2 regions of the Streptomyces sp. 2A115 genome follow, and region 1 is predicted to be linked to the other one. Evidence: riboswitches for the same ligand, from Rfam matches in the RefSeq annotation. Region 1 holds a riboswitch; the other holds the start of a gene.
The links. Region 1 has a riboswitch for cyclic di-AMP ahead of ACTWQR_RS51995 (transglycosylase family protein). Riboswitches for the same ligand answer to the same signal wherever they lie in the genome.
Positions count from the first base shown of each region.

Region 2: another riboswitch for cyclic di-AMP. It lies ahead of ACTWQR_RS22810 (M23 family metallopeptidase); the one in region 1 lies ahead of ACTWQR_RS51995 (transglycosylase family protein).

Region 1 is NZ_JBQQCG010000126.1:5,442-12,993, reverse strand. It holds gene ACTWQR_RS52020 (protein kinase domain-containing protein) at 1-597, shown strand, start outside; gene ACTWQR_RS52015 (SurA N-terminal domain-containing protein) at 729-1,376, shown strand; gene ACTWQR_RS52010 (nucleoside triphosphate pyrophosphohydrolase) at 1,444-2,418, shown strand; gene ACTWQR_RS52005 (cytochrome P450 family protein) at 2,639-3,895, opposite strand; gene ACTWQR_RS52000 (transglycosylase family protein) at 4,257-5,312, shown strand; cyclic di-AMP (ydaO/yuaA leader) riboswitch at 5,511-5,686, shown strand; gene ACTWQR_RS51995 (transglycosylase family protein) at 5,691-6,395, shown strand; gene eno (phosphopyruvate hydratase) at 6,909-7,552, shown strand, end outside.
Region 2 is NZ_JBQQCG010000025.1:68,057-75,608, forward strand. It holds gene ACTWQR_RS22790 (Glu/Leu/Phe/Val dehydrogenase dimerization domain-containing protein) at 1-393, shown strand, start outside; gene ACTWQR_RS22795 (TetR/AcrR family transcriptional regulator) at 463-1,083, shown strand; gene ACTWQR_RS22800 (SGNH/GDSL hydrolase family protein) at 1,224-2,009, opposite strand; gene ACTWQR_RS22805 (DUF6250 domain-containing protein) at 2,154-2,873, opposite strand; gene ACTWQR_RS22810 (M23 family metallopeptidase) at 3,220-4,200, opposite strand; cyclic di-AMP (ydaO/yuaA leader) riboswitch at 4,205-4,368, opposite strand; gene ACTWQR_RS22815 (alpha-galactosidase) at 4,663-6,744, opposite strand; gene ACTWQR_RS22820 (tyrosine-protein phosphatase) at 6,913-7,552, shown strand, end outside.

The sequences.
Region 1 (7,552 bases):
GCACAGCAGCCGCAGGCCACCCCAGCCGTCGAGAAACCCGACGTCGCGGGCGCCGTCGACGAGGTCAAGCGGCTCCTCGGCGAGGGCCGCATCACACAGGCCGTCGACATCCTCGGCGGCATCCTCCCGGCCGCCGCCGCCCAGCACGGCGAGCACTCACCCGTCGTCCGCACCCTGCGCAAGCAGTACGCGGCCACGCTGATGGACGACGGCCAGTACCGCCGCGCCCTGCCCGAACTGCGCCGCCTCGCCGACGAGCGCGCCACCGAGGCCGGCCAGGCCGACCCGCAGTCCCTGCGCTTCCGCTACGAGGCCGCCCAGTGCCTGGAACAGCTCGGCGAACCCGCGGCCGCCCTCGCCGAATACCGCGCACTGCTGCCCTACTACGAGAACCAGTACGTCGCCCAGGACGCCGAGCTCTCCTTCGAAGTCCGCCGTCGCATGGGCCACCTGCTGCTCTCCCTCGGCGACCGCGCCGCCGCCCACGACACCCTGGCCCGACTGCAATACGACGTCGAACGAATGCGGGGCCCCGGCCACCCGCTGGTCACGGAAATCCGCCGGACGCTGCAATGGCTGGGCCAAGTGCGCGGCTAGCGACCTCGGGACGGTACGGAACTCCTGGCGAATCGTTGGGTCGAATGGGTGGCCGATAGCCGGTCCCCTGCCTACCATCGATCACCGCAAGACTTTGTGCACCGTCGCACAAGCTCCCACAGGAGGTTTCCTTGCACCGCCGCCGTCGCACCGCGCTCCTCCTCTCCGCCGCGATCGTCACCGCGGCCCCTCTCCTCACCGCATGCGGAAACGACGCGCACCCCGGTGCCGCGGCCGTCGTCGGCGGCGACCGCATCACGGTCTCCCAGCTGGAGAACCGGGTGAACCAGGTACGGACCGCCCAGCAGGCCGCCACCACGGGCGAAGCGCAGTACGAGCAGGCCATCGCCAAGTCCGGCGGCCTCACCCGCGACACCCTGTACACCATGGTTCTCGACCGCGTGCTGCACCAGGCCGCGGTGGACGCGGGCGTGAGCGTCAGCCGCAAGGAGGTCCAGCGGCTGCGCGCCGACCTCGAGTCGCGGATGGGCGGCGCGAAGGAGCTGGAGGTGAGCTGGCTCCAGCAGTACGGCGTCGCACCGCAGCAGCTCGACGACAACCTCCGCGTCCAGACCGAGGCCCAGAAGCTGGCCGCCGAGCTCGGCACGGACACCAACCAGCCGGCCTTCTGGAACGCCCTCGCCGAGGCCTCCAAGAAACTGAAGGTCGACCTGAACCCGCGCTACGGCACGTGGGACGCCGAGAAGAGCGCGCGCGTCGACACGAAACTGCCGTGGCTGCGCGAGGTCACCGCGGCGGGAAGCCCGGAGACGGCGTAGCCGCCCTACCGCCCGCGCCCCTGGCTCTACCGTCCGCGCCCCTGGCTGTGACCTTGGTGTCAGTGGCGTGGGTTACGTTCGATGTGTGAACGCATCCAGCCCGGGGCGCATCGTCCTCCTCACCACCAGCCACCGAGTCGCGCCCGGACTCCTGTCCTGGCCCGCCTGGCAGGCGCTGCACGGCGCCGACCGCGTCCTGTGCGCGGACGGCGCCCACCCCCAGCTGCCGTATCTGCGCGAGGCCGGCGTCCAGGTCGACGAGACCGCGCCGACCGCCGAGGAACTGATCGACGCGTGCGACGGCGGCCGCACGGTGACCGTCGTCGCCACCGGCGAGGGCGAGCCCCGCCTCACCGACGGCCTGGCCCGGCTGGCCGGCTCCGGACGCGTCCAGATGCCCGACCTCGAACTGCTCCCCGCGTCGTACGACCTCCCCGGCGCCCGCCTCCTCGACCTTGTCCAGGTCATGGACCGCATCCGCGCCGAATGCCCGTGGTCGTCCCAGCAGACCCACAAGGGCCTGGCGAAGTACGGCATCGAGGAGGCGTACGAACTGGTCGAGGCGATCGAGGAGGGCGACCGGCACGAGCTGCGCGAGGAGCTCGGCGACGTGCTGCTCCAGGTGGTCTTCCACGCAAGGATCGCCGAGGAGGACGAAGAGGAGCCCTTCTCGATAGACGACGTGGCCGGCGGCATCGTCACGAAGCTCATCCACCGCCACCCGCACGTCTTCGGAGACGAGACCGCCTCGACGCCCGAGGAGGTCAAGGAGCACTGGCTGCGCACCAAGGCCGTGGAGAAACAGCGGACGTCCGTGACCGAGGGCATCCCCCTCGGCCAGCCCGGCCTCGCCCTCGCCGCCAAGCTCGCATCCCGTGTGCGCACGGCGGGACTTGAGGTCCCGCTCCCACAGGGCGACGACGTCGGCTATGAGTTGCTGGCGATGGCCGTACGCGCCGAGGCGCGGGGCGTGGACCCGGAGGCGGCGCTGCGGGCGGCGGCGCGGGCCTACCGGGACGCGATACGGGCGGGCGAGAGCTGAGCGCTCCGCGGGTGGGGCGGTTGTGAGTCTGCGGGCCGTCCGTGACTGGTCGCGCCCGCGATGGGGTCCCCGCTCGAGCGGAGCCAAGAGCGGGGGAGAAGCCGCATGGTGTTACAACCCCGCCCCCTTGCCGGGCGCGGGCTGACGGGCTGTGCCCGTGCGGCTGGGCAAGACTGGCCGAGCCCCGCGCAGGGGAACCCGCCGCTGAACTGTTCACCTGTTAGGCGGCCGTGAACTCCACGGGTAGGTTCCGCAGCCCGCGCATGATCAGGCCGCCCCGCCAGCGTAGTTCCGCGGGGTCAGCGGCAAGTCGAAGGTCGGGCAGACGGCGCAGCAAGGTGGCCAGCGCGGTGCGGCCTTCGAGACGGGCGAGTGGGGCACCGAGGCAGTAGTGGATGCCATGCCCGTAGCCGAGGTGCTGGTTGTCCCGGCGGGAGAGGTCGAGCGTGTCCGGCTCGTCGAAACGGGCGGGATCACGGTCGGCTGCGGCGAGGACCACGAGTACGGGATCGCCGGAAGCGATTCGTTGTCCGCCGATTTCGAGGCGCTCGGTTGCGTAGCGCCAGGTAGCCAGTTCGACAGGGCCGTCGTAACGGAGAAGCTCTTCGATGCAGGTGTCGAGCAGTTCCTGTTCGCCGCGCTCGATCGACTTCTGTAGTTGCGCCCGCTGCTTTGGGTTCCGGAGCAGCGCGTACGTGCCGTTGCCGATGAGGTTGATCGTCGTTTCAAAACCGGCAAAAAGGAGCACAAAACACATGGCCGCGGCTTCGTTCTCGGTGAGGTGCTCGCCGTGGTCGGAGGCGCGGATCAGACCGGAGATGAGGTCTTCGCCGGAGCTGGGGTGGTCTGGGAGCGCCTCCCGCTTGCGGTGGATCAGCTCGGCGAGATAGCTACGCATCTTCTTCACGGACCGCGCGACGCCGCCCCTCGGCCCTCCTCCGTGCCGGATCATCATCCCTGCCCAGTCCCGGAAGTCGTCTTGGTCCTCGCGGGGGACACCGAGCAGGTCGCAGATGGCGTAGATGGGGAGAGGGAACGCGAACTCGTGAATGAGGTCGGCGCTTCCGGTGTGTGCGAACTGGTCGATGAGATGGTCGGTCAGCTCTTGGACACGGGGCGCGAATTCGGCGACTCGGCGGGGGGTGAACGCTTTGGAGACGAGCCGACGGAGGCGTGTGTGGTCCGGCGGGTCGATGTTGAGCAGATGGGTCATGAGATTGGCGCTGCGCTCGCCGGGGATGCCCGTTTTGCTCTTGCCGTGGGCGTCTTTGGAATGGTGCACGGGATTCTTGGAGAGCCGCGGGTCGGCGAGAGCCTGTTTGGCGTCCGCGTACCGAGTCACGAGCCACGCCTCGACGCCGCTGGGAAGTGTGGTGCGGTGTACGGGCGAATGCTCCCGGAGCCACGCGTAGGCGGGGTACGGGTCAGTGGCGAACTCCCAGGTGAAGAGTTCGGGTCCGATATGTGGGGCGTTCACGGGGTGACGGTACCGGGGGCCGCGTTGCGTATGACATCCAGTGACGCCCCTCACGGCCTCCTTGACCTGCAACTCGCGGTGGATTCAGCCGATTTGCGCTGGCATGGCAGTCTCATTATGCGTGGGCCGCGTACGTTGCCGGTCCGTTTCGCGTAGGGCGTGTGATTCGCCTTACCGCAGGTCAGAGCTGACGGGCCCTCAACTCTGTGACTTTCACGTGATCTCCCCTGTATCGACTTGTGACAAGAGTTCGAGTGCCTATACGTTCCCCCTCAATGCGGCTGGTCCCACCAGCCGCAGAAGTAACAAACGCAGTCCCTTGCTGTGTGTAGTCCCTTGCTGTCACGCGAAAGGCAACCGCATGCTCTCCGGGAACGGTCGTCACCGTCGCCCCCGTCAGGCTCCGGCTCTCCTCGTCGCGGCGGGTGTGGCCGGATCGGCCATCGCGATCCCCCTGCTCGGCGCGACCGGCGCGAGCGCCGCCAGCGGTACGACCTGGGACGCGGTCGCGGACTGCGAGAGTGGCGGCTCGTGGAGCGCCGACTCCGGCAACGGGTCCTATGGCGGACTCCAGATGACACAGGAGATGTGGGAGGGGTACGGCGGCCTCGACTACGCGTCGAGCGCCGACCAGGCCAGCCGCTCGCAGCAGATAGCCGTCGCCGAGAAGGTCCTCGCGGACCAGGGCATCGAGCCCTGGGGGGCGTGCGGTCTCGTCGCGGGCCTGTCGCAGCACTCCGAGTCGGCGGATGTCGACACGGGCCTCGCGCAGGACTCCGCCTCGCCGTCGCCCGACTCGGGCTCGACGACGGGCGACAGCAGCACCAGCACCACCAACGGCGACAATGACACGAAATCAGGTGAGTCGGACGAGTCGGTCAAGTCCGACTCGTCCGTCTATGCTGACGACACCACGGACGACTCCGGTGACGACACCGACGCTGACGCGGACGCCGACTCGCAGTCTTCCGCCAGCCCCTCCACGGGCGACGTGGTCTCGCCGGATTCGACGGATTCGACTGGCACGACGAAGAGTGACGAATCGGACAACTCTGCCCAGAATGGCGACGCTTCGACGGGCGCCGACACCGACGTCGACGCGGATGACGTCACCGACTCCGGCTCCGGCCGTCACCGTGGCGGCAGTGCCGCCGAGGACGCCACCGGTTCGCGTACGGACGACTCCGCCGGCCGGCATGCCTCGCGCGGTGACAGTGCCCCGCGTGACGCCACCGACGGCTCGTACACGGTCCGCGCCGGAGACAGTCTCTCGGGGATCGTCGACTCCCTTGGCCTGGAAGGCGGATGGCGTGAGCTGTACGCCGCGAACAAGGGCATTGTCGGCACCGACCCGGACCTGATCCTCCCCGGTCAGAGCCTTGAACTCGGTAACGGGCAGGTCGCGGCCAATCAGTGAGCAAGCCGCCGAAACGGGCGAAAGGTAGCGGTAGTTCGCGCTGAATGTCCGGTTTGGTGAAAGTGAGAGATGGATCTCAAGGACCGTGATCGTCTTTGAAATTCGGCGGATCGCATGTCTACGGTCGTGACCGCTCGCCACTGGTGAGCCCCGACGGTCGCACGCCGAATCCTGCCAACGGCCGTACGGGAACAGTCGTCGCGTAAAGCGCCGTAGGCAGGAGCGGGGGACCCAAGGTAAGTGCCGGGCCCGGTCGTTGAGAGACGACCAGAGGACCGGCTTGGGGTGAAGCCGCGCGCCGAAAGGTGCGCGGCCGGGCAACTCACCAAGCCCGAACCCGACAGCTCACCTCGCAGGCGTCGGTGAGGGGATCACTTCATGCTGCTTTCCGGCAAGGGCAAGCACCGTCGCCCGAACAAGGCCACCCGTATCGCCACGCTCGCCGGTGTCACCGGTGCCGCCATCGCCGCCCCGCTGCTGGCGACCGGTTCGGCCTCCGCCGCCACCGCCTCCGAGTGGGACGCCGTCGCCCAGTGCGAGTCGGGCGGCAACTGGGCCATCAACACCGGGAACGGCTACTACGGCGGCCTGCAGTTCTCGGCCTCCACCTGGGCCGCGTACGGCGGCACGCAGTACGCCTCCACGGCCAACCAGGCCTCCAAGTCCCAGCAGATAGCCGTTGCCGAGAAGGTCCTCGCGGGCCAGGGCAAGGGTGCCTGGCCGAGCTGTGGCGTGGGCCTGTCCAACGCCTCGTACAACGGCGGTACGGCCTCCTCGGGCTCCGGCTCCTCGAACTCCGGTCAGAGCTCCGCGCAGTCGCAGCAGCAGAGCGCGCCGTCCTCGGAGCAGCGTTCCTCGCGCTCCCAGGAGCGTCCGGCCGCGAAGAAGACCGTCGAGACCCCGACCGGCAAGAAGGTCAAGAAGGGCGACGGCGAGTACAAGGTCGTCAAGGGTGACACCCTCAGCGAGATCGCCGCGCAGGAGAACGTCAAGGGCGGCTGGCAGAAGCTGTTCAAGCTGAACGACGACATCGTCGACGACGCCGACTTCATCTTCCCGGGCCAGCAGCTGCACCTCAGCTGACGCGGCAGTGCTGGGCCGGCGCGGCAGTACTTCGACTGACGCGGCGGGTACTTCGGCCGGCGCACTCCCGCGTGCCGCCCAGCTGTACTTCGCTCAACACGACCTACTTCGGCTGACGGCGGGCTCGCGAGGCCGTTGAGAATTCGCGAGCTCACAACCTGCTCACAGCTGAACCATGGCCCATCCCCATCCGTGGTCTTCATAGTGAAGGCCACGTGAGGGTCACCCCCCGTCCCCCACGGGCTCCCCGCTCCGGTGCGTGTTCCCCCGTACGCACCGGGGCGGGGCTTTTTGCTGCACGGTGGCGGGGTGTTGTCGTCGCGGTGTCGTTGTATGGGGCCGGTGCTTTTTGTTCCCCGTAGGAACAATGTTTACCCTCAGTTCGGTCCATCGGGTGGCCGACAGGCTGGCCGATCCCTCCGGGGCGGCTAGGCTCATGTCGCGGAGTCATCACCGCGCTGTATTCAACCGGGCCTGCGGCCCGGCGTATCCCGCGTCACATCCCAGAAGGAGATGCTCGTGCCGTCCATCGACGTCGTCGTAGCCCGGGAAATCCTGGACTCCCGAGGCAACCCCACGGTCGAGGTCGAGGTCGGCCTCGACGACGGCAGCACGGGTCGTGCCGCCGTTCCGTCCGGCGCCTCCACCGGTGCCTTCGAGGCTGTTGAGCTCCGTGACGGAGACTCCAACCGTTACCTCGGCAAGGGTGTCGAGAAGGCCGTCCTCGCCGTCATCGAGCAGATCGGCCCGGAGCTCGTCGGCTATGACGCCACCGAGCAGCGGCTGATCGACCAGGCGATGATCGACCTGGACGCCACGGACAACAAGGGCTCGCTCGGCGCCAACGCCATCCTCGGCGTCTCCCTCGCCGTCGCGCACGCCGCCTCCGAGGCCAGCGACCTGCCGCTCTTCCGCTACCTGGGCGGCCCGAACGCGCACCTGCTGCCGGTCCCGATGATGAACATCCTCAACGGTGGGTCGCACGCCGACTCCAACGTCGACATCCAGGAGTTCATGATCGCCCCGATCGGCGCGGAGTCCTTCTCCGAGGCGCTGCGCTGGGGCGCCGAGGTCTACCACACCCTCAAGAAGGTGCTGAAGACCAAGGGCCTGTCCACCGGTCTCGGCGACGAGGGCGGCTTCGCCCCGAACCTCGA
Region 2 (7,552 bases), on a different contig from region 1:
TCCGCCGAGGCGGAGGTGCTGGTGCCGGCGGCGGTCTCGTACGCGATCGACGCCGCCGACCAGGAGCTCATCACGGCTCGTTGGATCGTCGAGGCCGCCAACATGCCCGTACTGCCCGAGGCGGAGGAACTGCTCGCCGCGCGCGGGGTCACCGTCCTACCGGACGTCGTCGTCAACTCCGGGACCAACGCCTGGTGGTGGTGGACGCTGTTCGGCGACATCGGCCCCGACGCGGACGAGGCGTTCGCGTACACCCGGCGTTCGATGCGTGCCCTGATCGACCAGATGCTCGCGCGCGCGGAGGCGGACGGGACGACACCAAGGGCGGCCGCGCACGCGATCGTCGCGGAGCGGCTGCCGGTCATCGCGGAGCGGTTCGGATGGTACCGGTGACGGCCCGCGGCGCGGAGGGGAAGCGCCCCTCCGCCGGTGTGGCCCCGGGGGACGGAATAGGGTTGCCCGGTGGCGAGAGTGCGGTTGAGCGTGGCGGAGCGGCGTGAGGAGTTGCTGCGGGCCGCCATCGAACAGATCGAGGAGCGCGGCGTATCCGCGGTGCGGATCGCCGATGTGGCGGCCTCGCTCGGCGTGAGCAACGCGCTGGTGCTCTATCACTTCTCGACGAAGGAGAAACTGGTCGCCGCCGCGTTCACGTACGCCGCCGAGGACGATCTCTCCCGTCTGCGCAAGCTGCTCGGCCGCCGCACGACGGCGCTGCGGCGGCTGCGGGCGGCCGTCCGCTGGTACGCGCCGACCGGGCAGGCAAAGGGCTGGCGGCTGTGGATCGAGGGCTGGGCGGCGGCGCTGCGCGAGCCCGCGCTGCGCGATGTCACCCGTGACCTCGACCGCGAGTGGAAGGCCGCCATCACCGAGGTCATCGCGGAGGGCGTCGCCGCGGGCGAGTTCCACTGCCCGGACCCCACCAGCACGGCGCTCCGCCTCACCGCCCTGCTGGACGGGCTCGCCGTCCAGATGACGGCGTACCCGGGCGCGGTGTCACGGGCTCGCACACAGGAGTGGGTGGACGACGCGCTCGCCCGCGAACTGGGGCTGGAGCGCGAGGCGTTGACGGCACCGGGCGCTTGAGGCGACGTACCGCCACCTTGTCTGTGACGAGTGGCCGGGCACGGCTCAACGCCACCGGTCGAGCCCCGCCCGGCCCTCCTCCAGGCCTGCAAGCCACCGACTTTCAAGCCGTCAGGCCTTCGCCTTCAGCCCTCAAGCCCTCAAGCCACCCGGTCGATCCGCATCTTGATGTCGTCCGGCGACAGGCTCCCCTTCGCCACCACACGGTCCCCGGACGACTCTCCGCGCAGCCGCCGCCCGATCCACGGCACCAGGTACTCGCGCGCCCAGTGGATGTCGTCCCGCCGCACCTCGAGGGTGCCGCGCGGCGGCAGGGGCGGCCACGGCTGGTCCGGGTCCGCGGGCACCTCCAGGCCGAGGACCTGGCCGGCGCGCAGGGCGACCCGGGTATGACCCTCGGGCGACAGGTGGAGCCGGTCGCCGTCCCAGGCCCGCCGGTCCTGGATGGCCTTGAGGGACCACAGGTCGAGTACGGGACAGCCGTACCGGTCGGCGATGGCGCGCACATGCCCGTTGTATGTGGCGATCTTGCCGCGCAAGTGCTTGAGCACGGGGATGCCACGGGTGTCGAAGCCGGTGGTCACGAGCACCGTACCGATGGCCGACGTGAGCTCGGCGACCGCGCGCTCGAACCGCTCGGCGACCTCGTCGGGGTCGGTGCCGGGCCGGAGGATGTCGTTGCCGCCCGCACAGAAGGAGACCATGTCCGGCGCGAGCTCCTTCGCCCGCCGCAGCTGGTCCTCGACGATCTGGTCGAGCAGTTTCCCGCGGACGGCGAGGTTGGTGTAGCCGAAGTCGCCTTCTGGCCGCCGGTCCGCGAGCAGCACCGCGAACCGGTCGGCCCAACCGACAAGTGCCCCGTCAGGGCCGGGGTCGCCGACGCCCTCGGTGAAGCTGTCCCCCACCGCTACGTACGACCCGATCACTGATCTGTTGTCATTCTTCGAATCGTCTGCCACATCGACCCATGATTCCCTTCGGGTGTGAGCTACGCGACCGTAGGAAAGGGTTGACGCGCGGTGAGATAAGCCACTCGTCAAGTATTGGTCAACACCGGAATAAGACTCCGGTCAGGAGTCGTTGAACCGCCGCCACACTCGGAAGTCCGTGATCCTGAAATGGCTCCAGACCGTCCGGAACGCGAAGTGCCCGCTCGTGTACGGCTCCGGGTCCGCGTAGTCGAAGACGAGCCGCCCGTTGTTCCACCACTGGACCGTCGAGCCGTGCGAGACGATCCGGACCCGGTTCGGCTCGTTCGCCGTGAGCAGCGGCTCCGTGTAGTCGTAGATCATCGGTCGGACGCCCGGCTCGCCGACGTAACGGCGCAGGCGAGTGGTCGTGTTGTAGTTCGCGCCGTAACCGGAGTAGTACGTCTTGAGGTAGTCGTACTCGGCGAGCGCGCCGCCGCGCGCCGTCGCGAAGAGGTCGTCCGGGGAACGCACGTCGACGGCGTTCCAGAAGTTGTTGAGGTCCGACACCCGGTCGTTCGCCCCGCCCGCCGAGACCGGCGTGGCGGTGTACTCGATGACGTACGGCCCCTTGAGCTTCCGCTTGAACCAGACGGTCGCGCCGCTCGGCACGTCGATCTCCAGGACACCCAGCGAGGCGGTGACCGTGCCGCCGTCCTGCAACTCGGTGGCCCATTGGCCGAGTCCGTGCCGGAAGTCGTCGTGGGCGATAAGCCGTCCCCTGCGGTGGCGCGTCCCCGCGCTCGCGGTCCCCGCGGGAACGAGCGCCGCGAGGGCGGCGCCGGCAGCCAGGGTTCCTAATGCTCTACGGGTCGTCATGATGCTCCTTCTGTACGGCAAGTACGGCATGTACGGCATGAACGGCGGGTCGCGATGATGGCGAAGCGGGCACCCGCCCGGCCTCGTCGACGGCGAGAAAGCGCTTGCCGAGATCACTGTGCCCTCACCGTCACACCCCTGTCACGCCCCTCTCGACACATCGCCCAGCCATGCCACGCGACGGCAATGCGGCGATCACGGTCCGACCGACCTCGGGCGAATCCCAGGCATGCCGCATGCCGCATGCCGCAGTTGCTCCCAGACAAGCCGAAGGCCGGACCCCGGGGATCAAGGGGTCCGGCCTTCGGAGACGAGCCGGGTGGTCCGGCCCTCGTGGTGAGCTGGGGTGTCAGATGGAAACACCCTTGCCGCGCAGGTACGCCAGCGGGTCCAGGTCCGAGCCGTAGTCCGGAGTCGTACGGATCTCGAAGTGCAGGTGCGGCCCGGTCACGTTGCCCGTCGCACCGGAGAGGCCGACCTGCTGCCCCCCGGTCACGGTCTGCCCGGCCGACACGGAGAGGGAGGACAGGTGGGCGTACTGGGCGTAGCGGCCGTCGGCGAGTTGGAGGACGACCTGGTTGCCGTAGGCGCCGCCCCAGCCTGCGGAGACGACCGTGCCCGCGCCGACCGCCTTGAGCGAGGTACCGGTCGGGGCCGCGAAGTCGACACCGGTGTGGTAGCCGCTGGACCACATGCTGCCCGACATCTTGTAGGGCGTACCGACGGACGCACCCTCGATCGGCAGGGTGAAGCCGGTGGCACTGGCGGTGTCCGCCGCCTTGGGAGCCGCCGCCTTGGGAGCCGCCGCCTTGGGAGCCGCCGCCTCAGGGGCCGCGGTCGCCTTCCTCGGTGACGACTTGGGGGCCGCCTTGGCGGAGCCGGAGCTCGAGCCGGTGCCGGTCTCGGCCGCGGCCTTCTCGCCGATCGTCAGCTTCAGGCCCGGGTGGATGAGCGACGGGTTGCCGCCGATCGCCGTGCGGTTGTCCTCGTACAGCTTCTTCCAGCCGCCGCTGACATCCTGCTCGTCGGCGATCTTCGAGAGATAGTCACCCGACCGAACCGCATATGTCTTGGTCGTCGACTTCGCGGCCGCGGCCTTCTTTTCGGCGGCGGCAGAAGCGGATTCGGCGGCCTTGTTCGAAACAGTGGCACTGCTAGAGACATTCGAGATATTCGCAACCGACTCGGCGGCGGACTGCGAAGTCGCGGCGTTCGCGCCGGTCGCTCCCAGCAGCGGCAGGGCGAGTGCGGCACCACCCGTTCCGGCGACGGCTATGGAGCGTGTGAAACGCTGGGACTTGGGACGGCGGTGCTTACCCTTCGCGGGCATGGCGAATTCCTCTCCTGCGCCTGCGAGGTGAGCTGTCGGGTGCGAGCAGGAGATGCCCGGCCACGCTTTCGCGCAGCTTTACCCCAAGCCGTTCCGGAGACCGGAACAGGCGTTGTACCTGTGGGTCCCCCGCTCCTGCCGTTTCGGGTGAGTGTGCGGATTCCGGGCGGCGGCAGGATTGGGCGTCCGTCCGGATTGGTGGCGAACGTAAGCGACCTGGACGGGCAGGGACAACCTTTGGAGTTTCCTGTGCGCCCGTTCTCTTGATCGATGACCGAAATGTCAGTCACCCTGCGTAAATGAAAGATCTCAATCTCTTCTTAAAGCCCTGGAAACACAGGCGAATTACGTGAACATGGCGACAGCGGACCGTCATGAATATGACGCTGCTCACGAACCGCCGACTTAGGAGCCCGCATTCCAGAGCGAGTTGGAACGAAGGCTCCAATACGGACACAACAGTCACATGCGACGCAGCCGGATAACTGACGCATCAAGGTCCCCACGCAACCCCGTCCGCAGCCCGTGATGCAACAGCACCGCCCCTCGGTGCACTTCGCCCGTTTCGAGGCATTCGTACACAGCTGTCGGGTCGAGGCCACGCAGCCGCACCGGCGCGACCGGCTCGCCGTAGTGCTGGGCCTGGAGCCAGGCGAGGACGACGACCTCGTCGCCGAGGACGTACTGCACGGCGCTCAGTCCACCCTCGGGCGCCCGCAGCCGGTGGAGGTCGCCGCGCTGCACGACGGGCCGGATCTCCTTGTAGAGCTCCACCCAGCCGCGCGCCTCGGCCAGTTCCTCGTCGCTCCACTCGGTCAGGTCGCCGCCGACTCCGAGCACCCCGGCCATCGCGCTCACGAAGCGGAAGCGCAGCGAGCTGACGCGCCCGTTGAGCTGGACGTTCGGGCTGTCGGTGACCCAGGCGGCCATGGCCCGGGCGGGGTGCAGCTGGCTGAAGCCGTGCTGGATGGCGAGCCGGTCGAGCGGGTCGGTGTTGTCCGAGGTCCACACCTGGTCCGTACGCGCCATGATCCCGAGGTCGATCCGGCCGCCGCCGCCCGAGCAGGACTCGAAGGCGACGCCGGGGTGGGCTGCCCGCAGCCGGTCCAACAGGCCGTACAGAGCGTGCACATGGTCGACCCACAACCGCTGCGGGTACGGCTCGCCCGGCCATCCGGCGTCCGTGAAGCAGCGGTTGAAGTCCCACTTCACGTAGTCGATGGGCGCGCTGGAGAGCAGCGCGTCGAGCTGCTCCCACAGGTACTCCTGGACGTCCCCGCGGGCGAGGTTCAGAACGAGTTGATTGCGGAGCTCCGTCCGCTTTCGTCCCGGTTGGAACTGCACCCAGTCGGGATGCGCGCGGTACAGCTCGCTGTCCGGGTTGACCATCTCGGGCTCGACCCAGATACCGAACTGCATGCCGAGCGCGTGCACGTCGTCGGCGAGCGGCTTGAGCCCGGCCGGGAAGCGGGCCGGGTTCGGCGTCCAGTCGCCGAGCCCGGCCCGGTCGCTGGTCCGCGTCCCGAACCAGCCGTCGTCGACCACGAACAGCTCGACCCCCATCGCCGCCGCCCGCCGCGCGAGCGCGCCCTGCTGCTCCTCGGAGATGTCGAACTCGGTGGCCTCCCAGGAGTTGAAGAGCACGGGCCGGTCCTGGTCCGCGTCCGGGATCACGTACGCGCGCTGATACGCGTGCCAGGCGCGGCTCGCCCCGCCGAAGCCGCCGTCGCTCCACAGCCCCGCGAAGACGGGCGTGACGAAGCTCTCCCCCGGCTCCAGTCGCACAAGACCCGAGTCGTCGTACCCGGCCCCGCCGGTGATCTGCACGCGGGCGTCCGGGAGTTGGGCCACGGCGATCCGCCACGACCCCGACCACCCGAGCGCGCACCCGTAGACCTCGCCGCGCTCCTCGGTCGCCGCGCCCTCAACATCGAGCGCGACCCACGGCAGGTGCTGATGCCCGGTGTGGCCGCGTCGGCTGCCGATGACCTTCTCACCGTAGGTGAGATCGGAGCGTACGAGCCGTGACTCCGCGGCCCACCGCCCGTGCAGCTGGGAGAGCCGCCAGTTGTCGCGGTGCGGCAGTGTCCAGGTCGCGGAGTCGGCGCGCAGGACCTCCAGAACGGGCCCTTCGTTGGACAGCGTCACCCACCGCTCGACGACATCGGTCGCGGCCCGCATCCGATAGTGCAGCGTGATGCCGAGCCCCGAGTCGGAGAACCGCAGCCGCAGTTCGTCGCCGTCGGCCTCGTACGCCTCGAAACGCCACTCGGTGCCGCGCCGCTCCTCCGTGCGAACGGACAGCGCGGGCCGTACGAATCGGGGGCCGCCCTCGACCGGGTACTCCTCATGTCCGTCGAGGGAGGCCTCGAAGGGCCAGTACTCCGGGCCGGGGCGCGCGGCGAGTGCTTCGGCGTCGGCGAGGGCGATTCTCGGGCCCCAGTGCAGATGCAGCAATTCGTCGTCCGCGCCGAGCCGTAGGGCGTAACTGCTCGTGGGCCCGGAAAGAACCCACGTACGACCGTCTGCGCCGATCTCCACCATCAAGCCCTCACATATCCGAACAGGCACGCTCAAGTACGAACACCATCATGACCTACGCGTCTCGTCGGCAACGCCTGTGGACAACTCATTGGCCCACGCATCCATGTCGTATCGTCGAGAGCGCGCCCCGCCGACGAGCCGCGTCGGCAGTCGAACAGGAGGAGCCCCGTGACGCAGCAGGTCCCGTCGACCGAGCCCGAACTGGCTGGAGTTCGCAACTTCCGTGATGTGGGCGGCCTGCCGACGACGGACGGCCGACGGGTGGCGTACGGGCGGCTGTTCCGCAGCGGCCACCTCGCGCACGCGACGGAGTCGGACGCCGCGTTCCTCTCCTCCCTCGGGCTGCACACGATCTTCGACTTCCGCAATGCCGCGGACCAGAAGCTGGAGGGGCCCGACGTCGAGCTGCCGGGCGTGCGGAACGTGAACCTGCCGCTGACCGACCCGGCGCACGGTGCCGAGTTCTGGACGATGGTCCGCGACGGCGATCTGGACCAGCTCCGCTCGATCCTCGCGGACGGCAAGGGCGCGAACCGGATGATCACTTCCTACCGCACGATCATCAAGGAGCGCACGCCCGAGCATTCCCAGGTGCTGCACGCGCTGGCCGAGGACAGCGTGCCCGCGCTGATGCACTGTGCGGCGGGCAAGGACCGCGCCGGCCTCTCGATAGCCGTGACGCTCCTCGCCCTCGGCGTCGAACGCGAGGCCATCGAGGCGGACTACCTGGAGTCGAACGCGGCGCACCGCCGCTACAAGGTCCACCGCAGCAGTTCCTCGGCCTCCGCGTACTCGCCCGAGGTGATGG